DNA from 4 places in the Nostoc sp. DSM 114161 genome. Region 3 is predicted to be linked to each of the others. Evidence: predicted binding sites of a transcription regulator. Region 3 holds the regulator's gene; each other region holds the start of a gene.
What was found. The regulator NtcA, encoded in region 3, controls nitrogen genes in cyanobacteria. The targets are predictions, from matches to a motif close to TNTGTANNNNNNNNTACANA.

Region 1 (3,764 bases), 980 kb from region 3:
TCGTCTCCCTCGATGAAGGCAGATTCTGGTTCTGTCACGGTGAAGTGATCGAAGTTGGCTTGCAGGGTTTGTTTTTGGCGATCGCTCAATCCTTGAATATTCAATACATCATCTACGCTTTGGTAGGGAGCATTTTTGATGATGAGCTTCGCAAGGGTGGGATAAAGGCCTGGATACTGTTGAAAAGCTCGGACGTTGGTATTATTCAAATCAATTTTTTTACCAAATTCCGTTGCTAACTTCCTATCTGCGCTATTCTGCCGCTCAATTGCCAGAACTGGTACTTGGGGAAAAGCAAAGCTGTTGAAACTAGCAGCTTGGGCTATCTGAGTTGTTCCCAACCATCCCCAGCAACCAAGTACCAAACTAAACACTGTTAATAAACGCACCAATCCTTTCACGATTTTTTTACCTCTTTCCATCAAACAGAAATAAAATTTTTAAGCTAACAACAGTTATTAGTCATTAGTCATTAGTCATTGGTCATTGGTCATTGGTCATTTGTAAAGGACAACTAACAAGAGACAAAGGACAGCTGACAAAGGACGAAGGACAAAGGCCAAAACTTGATAGCTTAATCAACACAGCAGTCATCAGAAACTAATATACAGCGTATTAATATCCACAATATTTACTGTTACTGGGTTTGACTGTACTTTTGGTAAAAATTTTCCCAGTGGTAAGAGTGCCTGCTCCAGCCGCAATAGCCTTGCATCTAGAGAATACGCTATTATTCCTAGCTGTACAAAATCTTTCCGGCTAGCTGGTTCTACATCCCTAGCAGATAGGAGATTTTGGCATGTCCAATACCGTAAACTCCAGTTCGGGCGACTTCGGCTGTCGGTCAATTATTGTAATATTTCTTAACTAAACAATGTTCCACAGCATCATCACTGCTGTACCGTAGATTCCTTAGGAAACAGTTTTGTGATTTTTAGGCTGCGATCGCCGCTAGCAAAAATAAGCTGTCTACCAAAATTGTGCTTAAAACTGCGCCGCCAAAGGCATACCAGTGTTTCTGAGTTCGACCTAAGGATAAAATTCCCACTGTTAACAACACTAGGGCGAGAATTATTGCCCAAGCTTGTCCCCAAGGTGTTTGTACTTTTAATAAGGCGGTTTGTAAAATTTTTGACGTGCTATCTACATCTGCTATCATTATTTGTCGCCAATAGGGCATCAAATCCACAATATAAAAGTATACATCTGTTAAGACTGTACCGAACAAGGAACCTAAATAAAACCAGTTACCCACCTTGCCCCAATTTTTTACCAAACACCAACAAGCAAATGGTAAGCCGATAGACTCCACCGGTAAATGCCATAGAGGTTCCCAACGCAACCAACCCCAGTAAATCGATCCTGCTAACCAACTCCAACTAAACCCAAACAGCAAATCCCCCCAGACATATGTTGCAGGACGTGACATTAATCTAAAACTGAGCCATAGCCAAAATCCTGTCAGCGCTAAACTCAAACTAGGTAGCGATCGCACTATTGGTGCTTCTATAAATACAGGTACTGATACTAAAAATACTGCTGCGGCAAATACCAACCATGTTTGTCGGGCAGAGATAGATAAAGGCAGAGAGGGAGAAGATGAGAGTGTAGATTCCAATTTTTTGAGATCCCTGTGCTTGATATTAGACACATCCAACTCGGCATCCAAGGGAGGGATAGAAGCGGTGTATGAAGATAATGTGTTATTAACCAATGTTTTTAATATTTGTTACTAAACTTTACCTTATTTAAGATATCACACTTTAAAATCCCCCCCCAGGGCATTTAGATTATACTCAAATTTCGGTGCTGGGGTGGTGGAGGGGGACAAGGGGACAAGGGGGACAAGGGAGAAAGATGGCTACCTTGTCTTCCCCCTCTCTCTTGCCTGCTTGTGTTCGGCTAAATATTAAAGTTTGATGAATTCCGGAAATGGCGTTGACTTATTGAGATGGGTGTAAGAACATGGTCAGCGTCTTGGATGATTTTAGCGATCGCTAAAATTGAATTTTCTACAAGATTAGGTGCAGCTAAAAGTATATAAAGTAACAACGTTACTTAAACAATGTTCGTTCTCTTTTTTTAGAATAGGAAAAGGTATTATGGAGTTTATTCAAGCTTTTATTTTAGGTATTGTTCAAGGTATTACAGAGTTTTTACCAATCAGTAGCACTGCACATCTGCTGATTGTGACAAAGATATTTGGTTGGAAAGAGCTAGGTTCTAAAGATTTTGTCGATGCAATTCAATTTGGCAGTGTTATTGCAATTCTCGGTTACTTTTGGTCGTTGATTTCTAGTATTGTCAAAGGTGGAATTGCAGCACTAAAACAGAAAGATTGGGAACGCGAGGAATGGAAAATTCTGGTAGGTATTGCAGTCGGAACGCTGCCTGCTTTAATTGTCGGCTTTCTTTTGAAAGATGTTATTCCTGAGAGTGCCTTAATTATTGCCATCATGTCAATTATCATGGCACTTTTACTAGGGTTGGCAGAAAAAATTGGTACTCGCAAGCGAGGTTTTGAGTCATTGCAGATTCGCGATGGTATTTTAGTGGGATTGGGACAAACACTTGCTTTGATTCCTGGTGTTTCTCGTTCTGGTTCGACGTTGACAACTGCGCTATTTTTAGGATTAGAACGCGCTACAGCAGCAAAATTTTCATTTTTACTAGGGTTCCCAACTCTGACTATTGCAACCTTATATAAAAGCCTGAAAATTTTCAAATTATTTCAAGCCCACCAGCTACCAGATAACATTGTTGCGTTGTTAATTGTAGGAATTATTTCAACCTTTATATTTTCCTACCTATCAATTGCATTTTTGATCAAATACTTAGCAACTAAAAATACAATGATTTTTGTTTGGTATAGATTAGCATTCGGCACTGCTATCTTATTAGCGATCGCAGCAGGTTGGCAGGGATAAATTAGATAATAGTCATTAGTCATTGGTCATTAGTCCAATGCCCAATGCCCCATGCCCTGTTTGGCCCATGCCCAATTCCCATGTCTACTATTCAACCTGCCCGCATTACCAGAGTACTACCTGATTCTATAGCTTCAGAGATTGGTTTTGAAGCGGGGGATGCGATCGTTGCAATCAACGGTACGCGTCCCCGCGATTTAATTGATTACCAATTTTTATGTGCTGATGAAGTTTTAGAACTAGAAGTTTTAGACGCTGCCGGTAAAACACATCACATTGAAATTGAAAAAGACTACGACGAAGACTTGGGGCTAGAATTTGAAACTGCCCTGTTTGATGGCTTAATTCAGTGCAATAACCGCTGTCCGTTTTGCTTTATCGACCAGCAGCCACCAGGTAAGCGTTCTAGTTTGTATTTGAAAGACGACGATTATCGTCTGAGCTTTTTATACGGTTCTTATCTTACCCTCACCAATCTACCAGAAAAAGAATGGCGGCGCATTGAACAAATGCGTTTGTCTCCGTTGTATGTTTCCGTTCATGCCACGGAGGCTGAAGTCAGAATTAGATTGCTGAAAAATCCCCGTGCGGGACAAATTTTGCAACAACTCAAGTGGTTTCAAGAAAGGCGACTACAAATTCACGCCCAAGTCGTTGTTTGTCCCGGCATTAATGATGGCGAACATCTCGAAAGAACTCTCAAAGATTTAGCTTCGTTTCATACTGGTGAAGTGCCTACGGTGGCATCAGTGGCAGTCGTACCTGTTGGGTTGACGCGGTTTCGTCCCCAAGAAGATGAACTCACACCTGTGACTAGGGAAAAAGCTAAAGAAGTGA
Region 2 (3,764 bases), 1.4 Mb from region 3:
TTTTTTTATTTGGAAGCCCCTTAAGCATCGTAATAGAGATAAAACTCATAGGGATGAGGACGTAGCTGCAACTGCTTGACTTCGTTAGCTAGCTTGTAGTCAATCCAATTTTCGATAAAGTCTTCTGTGAAGACGCCTGATTCTGTCAAGAAAGCGTGGTCGTTTTCTAGTGCTTCTAAGGCCAATTCCAAAGAACCTGGAGTTGAAGGAACCTTCGCCAGTTCTTCTGGAGAGAGTTCATAGATATTTTTATCTAAGGGAGAACCAGGATCTATTTTGTTTTTGATGCCATCAATACCAGCACAAAGCATGGCAGCGAACGCTAAGTAGGGGTTAGAAGTAGCATCTGGACAACGGAATTCTAACCGCTTGGCTTTGGGGTTATTGCCAGACAGAGGAATACGGATAGAAGCAGAACGGTTACCTTGGGAGTAAGCCAAGTTAACTGGTGCTTCATAACCAGGTACTAGGCGCTTGTAAGAGTTGGTACTAGGGTTGGTAATTGCCAACAGTGCTGGTGCGTGTTTGAGAAGACCGCCAATGTAATACAGTGCTGTCTCACTCAAACCAGCATACTTATCACCTGCAAACAGAGGTTGACCATCTTTCCAGATAGACTGGTGACAGTGCATTCCCGAACCGTTGTCGCCGAAAATGGGTTTTGGCATAAAGGTGACTGTTTTGCCATATTTTTTGGCAACGTTCTTGATGACATATTTGTAAATCATCAACCAGTCAGCAGCTTCGATCAACTTGCCAAAGCGGAAACCTAGTTCGCACTGACCGCCTGTAGCAACTTCGTGGTGATGCTTTTCAATGGGTACACCTAAGTCTGCCATTGTCAACAGCATTTCTGTACGGATATCTTGGAAAGAGTCCGTCGGCGAAACTGGGAAGTAACCTTCTTTGAAGCGTGGTTTGTAACCCAAGTTGGGTTTTTCAGCTGTACCGGCTTTACCAGAATTCCAAGCACCTTCTTCGGAGTCTAAGAAGTAGTAGCCTTCGTTGGCGGTTTGAGCAAACCTAGCATTGTCAAAGATAAAGAACTCAGCTTCAGGGCCAAAGTAGACTGTATCACCAATACCAGTGGAAACCAGGTAGTCTACTGCTTTTTGAGCAATTACCCGCGGACAACGGTTATACCATTCACCCGTGCGGGGTTCCTTAATACTACAAACTATACTTAGCGTTGGGACTTCCATGAATGGGTCGATCCAAGCAGTGTTGGGATCGAGTACCATCGTCATGTCCGATTCGTTGATAGCTTTCCAACCCCGGATGCTGGAACCGTCAAAAGGTACGCCATCAGTGAATGAACTTTCATCGATTTGGTTGTAGTACACAGTGAGGTGCTGCCAAGTCCCTACTGTATCAATGAATTTGAGATCGATCAGCTGAATTTTTTGGTCTTGGATTAATGTCAAGACTTCTTGTGGGGTTGTCATTGTTACTCCTTCCTGTACCAATTTCCTAAAGTAAAACCAGAATCTTCCAAAGCATCCTAGCCCTGCCGATCTCAATCAAGCCGTGACACACCTGAAATATCTTAAATTCTAGATATTAGGGTATTTTGTAGTTTGTGTTACAGATATCTGGATTACAGGTTATATTAACCTTTCGCGGATCATCTGTACAAAACTGGAAAGTTCATCACATAGGGGTCAACTTTGGCATAGAATCCTTATGTAGTGGATAGATTGTTTTTGTGCCGAATCTATTTTTAATAGCACAAAAATTTACTGTTGCATAAGTGCAGCCAAATAAATATCAAACCATAGATAGCAACGATTGGGAGAAAAAGGAATGCGCGATGCGGTAACAAGTTTAATTAAGAATTATGACGTGGCTGGTCGGTATTTTGACCGGAATGCACTTGATAGTCTAAAGTCTTACTTTGATAGTGGTACAGCACGAGTACAAGCGGCAGCAGCTATCAATTCTAATGCTGCTGGGCTTGTCAAGCAGGCTGGTTTAAAGTTATACGAAGAACTGCCGGAACTGATTCGTCCCGGTGGAAATTCCTATACAACCCGTCGTTATGCGGCTTGTTTACGGGATTTAGATTATTACTTGCGCTACGCCACTTATGCGCTGGTTGCTGGCAACACAAATGTGTTAGATGAGCGAGTGCTACAAGGTCTGCGGGAAACTTACAATTCTTTGGGAGTACCTATCGGGCCGACGGTTCGCGGCGTGCAGATACTCAAGGATTTAGCTAAAGAACAAGTGGTAGCAGCAGGTGTGGCTGATACTACTTTTGTAGATGAACCATTCGATCACATTACACGCGAGTTGAGCGAGATCGATATTTAGATTTTAGGGCAGGCTTTTCGGCCTACCCCAGAAAAATTATAAATAGCGATCGCTCTGTCAAATTCAAGTGCGATCGCTTTTTTATCAACCCTCAATTTGCTGTTTCAAATTGGCGATCGCGCCTCTGTAAAATAATTTTGCTACATTGAAGCTGTGTTTTTGGAGTTGCTTTCGACTAATGCCTGCTAGAGATATTTACCATGATGCAGTCATTAAAGCGCTTACAGCAGATGGTTGGACAATAACTAACGATCCTTTGTATCTCGCTTATGGAGGTAGAGAACTTTACGTAGATATTTGGAGCAGAAAGAGTTACTATTGCTGCCCAGAGGGATAACGAAAAAATAGCTGTTGAAATCAAAAGTTTTTTGAGTTTGTCTCCAGTAAGTGACCTGCAAGAACCAGTCGGACAGTATGAAATATATTGCACTGTACTTAAAGAATTAGAGCCAAAACGCCAGCTTTATTTAGCAGTTCCCAAACGAGTTTACGAAGGTATCTTTTCCGAACGCTTTGGTCAGCTAATTCTTAATAGCATAGGAATCAAACTAATTGTCTTTGACGAGCAACTAGAGAGGATTATCAAATGGATAAGCTAACTCACTATCGTGAAATTATTCGTCAGTTGATATTTGAATATGCTAGTCACAAACCTGCTAATGGTCAAATAGAGACGGAAGCTGTCATTGACTCACAACGAGACCATTACGAAGCGTCATATTAAACGCATTGCTGCACTCAAAAAGCCAGTCAGCCGTCATATCGAAACTGAAAAAACTAGAAATCGGTTTACAACACGTACCGTCGAAGTTTTTGATGATTTGACTTTGATCGATTCCCACTGGACGGGTATTAAGTCTTTAATCGGGGTTGAAAGAGTCGGAACCCGCACGGGTAAAGCATATCGCCAGGTTGTCTGTTATATCAGTAGTATAGTTGGCACAGCGAAAGAATTTCCTCATGGTATTCGCGGACATTGGGGTATCGAAAATCGCCTCCATTGGGGAGGCAGCGCTGTGGGCGGGTTTCCCGACTTGAGGCGACTGCCGTTTCAGGATGTAGTTTTGAATGAAGATAATTCAACTATAAGTATGGCTAAGGCTCCTGCAAATCTTTCAATTATGCGAGCGAGCGCTCTTAATATACTTCGTCGAAATGGTTCTGTTTCCATCACAATTGCCCAAAGATTTCTCTCTCATAAGATTGACAAAATACTTGCACTTGGGGAATGAAACAGCCCTGCTTTTTAAGGGGGTCGCTGCAGGCGGGGGGATCTTAACTGAACTGTATTGATTGATAACTATTGTTCAAATAAATTCTCAGAAAGTAATAGTGGATGTAACTCAACTAGTCAAAATTTCAATTATTCTCTTGCTGGTGGCTACAGGTGTAGCTTTGCTATCTCGGCAGTTACGAATTCCTTATGTCACTGGTTTAGTATTGGCAGGTTT
Region 3 (3,764 bases):
CCCTGACATAATTACCCGCTGAGAAAATTCGGATTACATATTCTCGACCATCCTCAATTTGTTTGCTCAATTGCTCGACTCTCTCTTGAGTCACGCGCACAAGCTCTACGTTTGGAGAAGTTGCACCAGGTTCGCTTAATTCCAAGTTAGCGTTGCGATTGGCTTGTTCTAAAAGTTGTACTACCGCCTGACGAGCCGCAGCCGCTTGGGTAACGCGAACCACAGCAGCAGACAGAACTTGACCCCGAACTAAGGCTAGTTTACCCAAACGCAAATCTTGGTAGGACTGATAATATTTTTCCAGCCTAGCAACTTCCTGTTCTAGTTCTTCCTGTTGCGCTTCTAATTCTTTGAGGCGAGATTCCCGTTTGGCAATCACTTGTTCTCTAGCTGTAATTTCTAAATTACGCTTTTGAATTAACTGGTCGAGTTGGGCAATTTTGCGATCGCGTGCTTCGATGGCTTCTTGGCGGTTGGCAAGTTCGCGATCGCGTTTTTCAATAGCTGTTTTGGCTTCGTCAATCGCTTTTTTCGCCTCAGCATACAGTCGTTGACGTTCTGTCTTTAATAGTTCAACTGCTGCCTGTAGTTCCTTTCGCTGATTGTAAACGCTTTGCAGTTCAGCTATGGCTTTTTGATACTGAGTTACAACTCGATCTAGCTGCCCTTGAGTGCGCTGGAGTTGAGTTTGAGTTTGGGCTTGCTGTTGAATAGTGCGGTTGAGCTGGGCTTGAGTTTCCCTTTGCTTGGCATTGACCGCCTGCAAAGACTGATTAATTGCTTGCAACTCTTGTTGTGCCTTTGCTTGGGCGATTCTTGCTTGATTTAGCTCGTTCTCTACCTGGCTTTTCTGACTTTCTGCGGTTTTTAGTTGTTCTCGCTTTTGCCTGAGGTCTGTTTGAATATCCTCTAATTCAAAGACTCCCTGGCGCAATTTATCGTCAGCAGCGAATAAAATTCCTAAGGTTGATGCCGAAATCAAACCGCCAGTAAAAATCGTTACTAGTACGGCGGTATTTTTCGGACGAAGGTTAAAAAGTGAGAGGCGGGCTTTGCCAACTCGTGTGCCGATGCGATCGCCCACGGTTGCAATTACGCCTCCCAGAATTAAAATTGCTGCGATGAGGATGTATCCGGTGGTCATGTTTAGCTACCGAAATCCTTCCAGATACAGCCTACTACTTTTAGCCATTGTCTGTGGAGAAGTGGAGGTTGGCAATAGCTTCCATTACTCAATTTTAGGTGTTCCTTTAGCTATTAGTGCGATCTTGAAAAACACGACACGTGCCGACTCCGCTGACTCCAATTGTTTTTATGTGAACTGCCGACTTAAAGTAACGGGTTTATGCACAGTAATCTTCTTCTTGTGGATGGAAATCATCTTTTTCTCGCGCAGATCCCCTAGTAGCCTTGTAACTGTAACACGGGTCGAACCAATTGCCTCGGCGATCGCTTGATGAGACAATTTCAAATCAATTGTGATCCCATCCGCACAGGGAACTCCAAAATCACGACAAAGAATTAATAAAAAACTCACCAACCTAGAACCCATATCTCGGTGAGCAAGAGTTTCAATCATCATCTCTGTCTGTAAAATTCGCGAAGACAGACCCCGCAGCATTAACATTGATAATTCTGGATTTTCCTTGAGTGCTTGCTCAACTTGTTCGATTGGTGCCGACAATAATTCCACAGGCGTAAATGCAACCGCATGGTAAAAGCGATCGGATTTATTTCCTGTCAGCAATGACAATACACCAAAAACACTATTTTCTCGCAGCAGTGCTACCGTTATTTCCTCTCCTGCCTCGTACACCCTGGAAAGTTTAACAGCACCTTTTAAAAGAAAATAAACTCGTTCGGCAGGATCGCCAGGAAAAAAGATCGTTTTATTGCGTTCAAACGTTTCCACAACTGGCGGAAACGCCCCGGTCGCCATCTGACGAAAAACATTTGCTAGGGCTTTATCTTGTGTCACGATCATCTCCCTTCCCCTACCCAATGCCGGAAAAACAAAAACTAATTACCTAAGAATACACCCGAAAATTCAATAAAGCACCGTCAATCTTTCTGTACTTTCCTATACTCCAACTAATTGCTTCTTAAGTCTTTGTTTATAATGATACATAATTGTCGATCTCTTGGGCTATAAATTGTTGATAAATGGTTCCAAGTAGCTGTATTAAAAAGGTTTTTTAAAGAACAAATAAAGACAACTTGAGAATATCTTTAGAAAGAATCAAGAATTTGATGACAGCAAACACCCTTACCAATATTCATTTTTGCAAATCCTGTGTAAAACAAAGACAAAACGTGCCTCAGATTCTAGTATGCTCCTAATGATCGATCGCATTAACAATTCCTATGCTGAATCTGACTGGAAAAAATGCTTTAGTTACAGGTATTGCCAATAACCGCTCCATAGCTTGGGGCATCGCCCAACAACTACACAAAGCAGGAGCTAATCTCGGAATTACCTACCTTCCGGATGAACGCGGCAAAATGGAAGCAAAAGTAGCCGAATTAGTGCAACCCCTCAACCCCAGCTTATTTCTTCCCTGTAATGTCCAAAACGACGAACAAATTCAATCTACCTTCGAGACAGTACGCGAGAAGTGGGGAAAGTTAGACATCCTAATTCATTGTCTTGCCTTTGCCAATAAAGAGGACTTGACTGGAGATTTTAGCCAAACCTCTCGTTCTGGCTTCAAAACTGCTTTAGAGATTAGTACTTATTCGCTGGTGCAATTGAGCGGTGCAGCTAAACCCCTAATGACAGAGGGAGGTAGTATCGTCACGCTGACGTATTTAGGCGGTGTCAGGGCAGTTCCTAACTATAACGTCATGGGAGTTGCCAAAGCGGGTTTAGAAATGAGCGTGCGTTACCTAGCCTCTGAACTAGGGCCGCAAAATATCCGCGTCAACGCCATCTCCGCAGGCCCTATCCGCACTTTGGCATCTTCAGCAGTAGGCGGAATATTAGATATGATTCATCATGTAGAGCAAGTAGCTCCGCTACGGCGCACTGTCACTCAGCTAGAAGTCGGCAACACTGCGGCATTTTTATGCAGCGATTTGTCCAGCGGCATTACAGGACAAGTTCTGTATGTAGATGCAGGATATGAAATTATGGGAATGTGACGCGATAAAGTTATGAGTTATGAGTTATGAGTTATGAGTTAAAAATTTATAACTCCTAACTCCTGACTCCTAACTCCTAACTTCTAACTCTTCCCTATGCAAACAACCAATCGCCAAGTCAATTCAAACTACGACCAGTTAACTAAAGCCCCTCGGATTGCTACTGTTCATCGCACCACAGGGGAAACTGATGTCCAAGTCACCATCAACCTTGATGGAACAGGAAAATGCACCGCAGCAACAGGCATTCCTTTTTTGGATCATATGTTGCATCAAATCGCCTCCCACGGGTTGATTGATTTAGATATCCAAGCTAAGGGAGACTGGGAAATTGATGACCACCATACTAACGAAGATGTGGGTATTACCTTAGGACAAGCTTTAAACCAAGCATTAGGCGATAGGAAAGGCATTGTCCGCTTTGGTAATTTTCTCGCACCCTTGGATGAAGCTTTAGTTCAGGTAGTGCTGGACTTTTCTGGACGCCCTCACCTCAGCTACGGTTTACAAATTCCTACCCAGCGTGTGGGAACTTATGACACTCAGCTGGTGCGCGAATTCTTCGTGGCATTGGCGAACCACAGCCAAATGACACTACACATTCGGCAACTGGATGGCATTAA
Region 4 (3,764 bases), 610 kb from region 3:
TTCCAGATCTCAAAGCAATGTATCATCAAGTTGCTTAACCAAAATTAAAGACATACCTTATCTTGAAGTAGTTGGAAAGCAAAAAACAGAAATCCGTGGTAGCAATTTGGATCGCAGACTGGCACAGTAAATTAAAGAATATCAATCAGTCCAACGAAAAATAAAAGAAGTACTCAAAATATTTATTTGAGATACTTGAGATTGCATGAAAAAATATTTTGCATCAATAGATTTCACTTGAGAGTTGATTAAGTCTCTCAGCTACTGCCATACCATTTTTTAATGGATGGCAGATTTTTCATATAGGACTTTTATTTGATTGCCTCAAGAACTAGCCTTCAAATCGAAAAAGCTGATTCTAACTCTACAGACAAGGTTTTATCAGATTCGTACTCTCCATTCCCTATCTGCGTAAATACAACGTTTTTCAGGTAAATGAAGTATGCGAGTAGGGACGTTCGCTTTTAGCGTTCCTGAAGGGTACGACTGTACGCTTCTTTACGAGACGCTTTCATAAAACGGGTTCCGTAGCGGTACGCCTTTAGAATTACCTGTACCTCACAAAGTTGCAATCCACTGTAAGTTAAGAAATCAAACCACATTTAGTATAAATCTGCCAAAATGGCAAATTTATACTGACGAGATTGGTAAACTAAAAATAACAACTTCAATTAAAATAGAGGTGACTGGCAAGCAAGTTAATTTAAAAAATAAAATCAATCATTAGTTCTCAACATGAAATATATCAAACTGATTATAAAAATAGTCAGCATTTCATGTATTAGATAATTCTTACGCCAAGATGAATAAACCAACCGTTACTAATGGTGGTTCTTTTTCCGAGAAAGTCCAAGCAAAGAGAATTTGGAGAGGTGGCTTCCCCCAAACCAAATCTTATACAGCTTTCACCGAGTTGCAGACGGTGTTAGTCATGCTGATAAAGCTTTCTATATTGTGGTTGGTGTTGCTTTAGTTAATAAAGCAAACGCTTAGCATCAACACCAAGAACGGAAATAGAAATAGTTACGGTTAAATTGTTGTTTTGGCTGGTAGAACTAGTGGCTTACGCGCTTCTCTTTCGACTATTGTAATCCTAGTCCTCCCAACCTGGATTATCTATGGTTTATAAACTTTCAATTTATATTGCAATGGCTGGAAGTTCAAAATTTCAATAACTTCCAGTTTTTTTATTGACAATAAAAATAGGTTGGGCAATTAATCTGCTCAACCTACCTTTTGTAAAGTACAGTCAATGTAAAAATGAATTAAACTTTGGCCAATTCTGGGGTAGGACGCTTGCTGTTGCGAATTGCTGTAATAGCCTGTGCATAATCATTGGTGTTAAACACAGCCGAACCAGCAACGATCGCATTAGCTCCAGCTTCCAAAACTTGCCATGTATTATTTGCCTTTAGACCACCATCCACTTCAATCCAAGGATCGAGACCGCGTTCCTCACATAATTGGCGCAGCTTGCGGATTTTAGGTAACACACCGGGGATAAAGCTTTGACCGCCAAAGCCGGGGTTTACGCTCATAATCAGTACTAAATCGCACAGATCCAAAACGTATTCAATTAACTCCAGAGGAGTGCCAGGATTGAGTACAACACCAGCTTTCTTACCAAGTTCTTTAATTTGTCCCAAAGTGCGGTGCAAATGTGGGGAAGCATTATGTTCTGCGTGTACAGAAATAATATCAGCACCAGCTTTAGCAAATCCTTCTACATACTTTTCTGGCTCCACAATCATTAAGTGGACATCCAATGGCTTCGTTGTAACTGGACGAATCGCCTCCACAATCAGAGGGCCTATCGTAATATTAGGTACAAAACGACCGTCCATTACATCAACATGAATCCAATCTGCTCCGGCCGCGTCTACAGCGCGAATTTCGTCACCCAGACGGCTAAAATCGGCTGATAGGATAGATGGAGAAATTACAATGGGCTTTTGAGATGGGTTTTGGGTCATGGCTAGTGGATTTTTAAGCGTCCTCGTCTGTAATCATTGTAACAAAGCATTGAGCAAGACTCATAACTTTGATCCCGGCCTTTTTACAGGAGCAGATAACACCAGAGCAGAGAAAGAATAATAACTCCTAACTCTAGACTAATGACTAATAACTAATGACTAATAACTAATGACTAAAAAACTAACCTGGATAATTTGGGGATTGAGTGCTTCGTGTGTGAGTGCGCCGGTAATTGCTTCAGTTTTAGAGTCTCCCTTGGGAACTAACGGCATTGACGCTCTCAAGCTACATCAAAGTCCTTATAATTTAATCGGTCGCAAGATTGCTATTGGTCAAGTAGAAATCGGTCGGCCGGGAATGTTTGGCTGGGATAAGGCGGTGTCTAAAAACCGCGCTATATCTTTAGCTGCGGTGTTCTTACGCAATGGGCCAGCTAAGTCTAATAGCGGTGTTGACCCCCATGCTTACAATGTTGCTGGTGTGATGGTGAGTCGAGACAAAGGCATACCAGGAGTTGCTCCGGGAGCGCGACTTTACTCGTCTGCTGTCGGTTCAACTAAAAATATGGGTCAGCCAGAAGAGTGCTTATCGGCACAGCACGTAGCGCTACAAAATAGCGGCGATGTCCGTGCGATTAACTTTAGCTTTGGCGAACCTCTGAGCCGCGATCCTCGACCGCAGGCGACTCTAGACGGCAATGCTTTGTTAACTTTATGTGTTGACTGGTCTGGTCGCGTTCATGATGTTTTATATGCGATCGCCGGCAACCAAGGAAAGGGCGGTATTCCCATTCCTACAGATAATTTTAACGGAATCAACGTCGCTTTTTCATCCCGCAGGGGTGGAGTTTTTAATAAAGTAGATGTTGCTAATCTGGCTGGTGCAAATCAAGGAGTAACTGGGCGGCTAGCTGGGAGGGAGTTTAATATTGGTGGGCGTCGGGCTATCAGTTTAGTTGCTCCTGGTAGTAACATCAATTTACTTAATCCAGATGGCAAGTTGAACAAGGTTACGGGGACAAGTTTTGCCGCACCTCAGGTTACTGCTAGTGTTGCTTTGTTGCAGGAACTTGGCGATCGACAGTTGCGAACAAAACGAGCGAATTGGAGTACAGATTCTCGGCGTCATCAAGTGATGAAAGCTGTATTGCTCAATTCAGCAGACAAAATCCAAGATAGCGGCAATGGTTTGCGTTTGGGAATGACTCGGACATTAATTGATAAACAAAATCAAGATTGGCTGGCTTCTGATGCTTACAAAGATCCAAAAATTCCTTTGGATGCCCAAATGGGAGCAGGCCATTTGAATGTTTTTCGTGCTTATCAGCAATTTAATGCCGGTCAATGGCAGCCATCAGCAGCGGTGCCCTCTGTTGGTTGGGACTATCGCACAATCGATGTTGGCGGTGCTGTTGATTATTCCCTAGCTAAACCGTTAAAACAGGGTAGTTTTGTAGCAATTACTCTGAGTTGGGATCGATTGGTAGAACTCAACGATCGCAATAAAAATCAGCAGTATGATGTGGGTGAAAATTTTCGCGATCGCGGCTTGAATAATCTCGATCTGTACTTAGTAAAAGCTGATGCTCAAAAAGATGGCGGTGTTGTTTGTTCTTCAATCAGCCAAATTGATAGTGTAGAACATATTTTTTGCCCCGTTGCTGCTACTGGAAATTACAAAATCCGCGTCCAGTTTCGTCAAAACCTAAATGAAACAACTCAACCTTATGCTTTAGCTTGGTGGAGTGTACCCATTAATTGAAGTAGCAACCTACAACTCACATAAAACTT

Region 1: the regulator NtcA is predicted to act here: its motif matches at 1,717-1,736, upstream of NSTC745_RS33305 (DUF3120 domain-containing protein).
Region 2: the regulator NtcA is predicted to act here: its motif matches at 1,570-1,589, upstream of glnA (type I glutamate--ammonia ligase).
Region 4: the regulator NtcA is predicted to act here: its motif matches at 2,000-2,019, upstream of rpe (ribulose-phosphate 3-epimerase).

The regions. Positions count from the first base shown of each region.
Region 1 covers NZ_CP195141.1:7,940,068-7,943,831, reverse strand. The annotation lists gene psbU (photosystem II complex extrinsic protein PsbU) at 1-401, opposite strand, end outside; gene NSTC745_RS33310 (hypothetical protein) at 594-848, opposite strand; gene NSTC745_RS33305 (DUF3120 domain-containing protein) at 935-1,714, opposite strand; gene NSTC745_RS33300 (undecaprenyl-diphosphate phosphatase) at 2,103-2,927, shown strand; gene NSTC745_RS33295 (TIGR03279 family radical SAM protein) at 3,008-3,764, shown strand, end outside.
Region 2 covers NZ_CP195141.1:1,615,116-1,618,879, forward strand. The annotation lists gene glnA (type I glutamate--ammonia ligase) at 21-1,445, opposite strand; gene apcB (allophycocyanin subunit beta) at 1,804-2,313, shown strand; gene NSTC745_RS06870 (element excision factor XisH family protein) at 2,492-2,650, shown strand; gene NSTC745_RS06875 (element excision factor XisH family protein) at 2,670-2,912, shown strand; gene NSTC745_RS06880 (element excision factor XisI family protein) at 2,900-3,037, shown strand; gene NSTC745_RS06885 (ISAs1 family transposase) at 3,000-3,545, shown strand; gene NSTC745_RS06890 (cation:proton antiporter) at 3,646-3,764, shown strand, end outside.
Region 3 covers NZ_CP195141.1:241,814-245,577, reverse strand. The annotation lists gene NSTC745_RS01015 (DUF3084 domain-containing protein) at 1-1,144, opposite strand, end outside; gene ntcA (global nitrogen regulator NtcA) at 1,313-1,984, opposite strand; gene fabI (enoyl-ACP reductase FabI) at 2,365-3,141, shown strand; gene hisB (imidazoleglycerol-phosphate dehydratase HisB) at 3,238-3,764, shown strand, end outside.
Region 4 covers NZ_CP195141.1:8,316,523-8,320,286, forward strand. The annotation lists partial or broken gene NSTC745_RS34825 (HetP family heterocyst commitment protein) at 1-127, shown strand, start outside; gene NSTC745_RS34830 (hypothetical protein) at 803-973, shown strand; gene rpe (ribulose-phosphate 3-epimerase) at 1,266-1,973, opposite strand; gene NSTC745_RS34840 (S8 family serine peptidase) at 2,143-3,735, shown strand.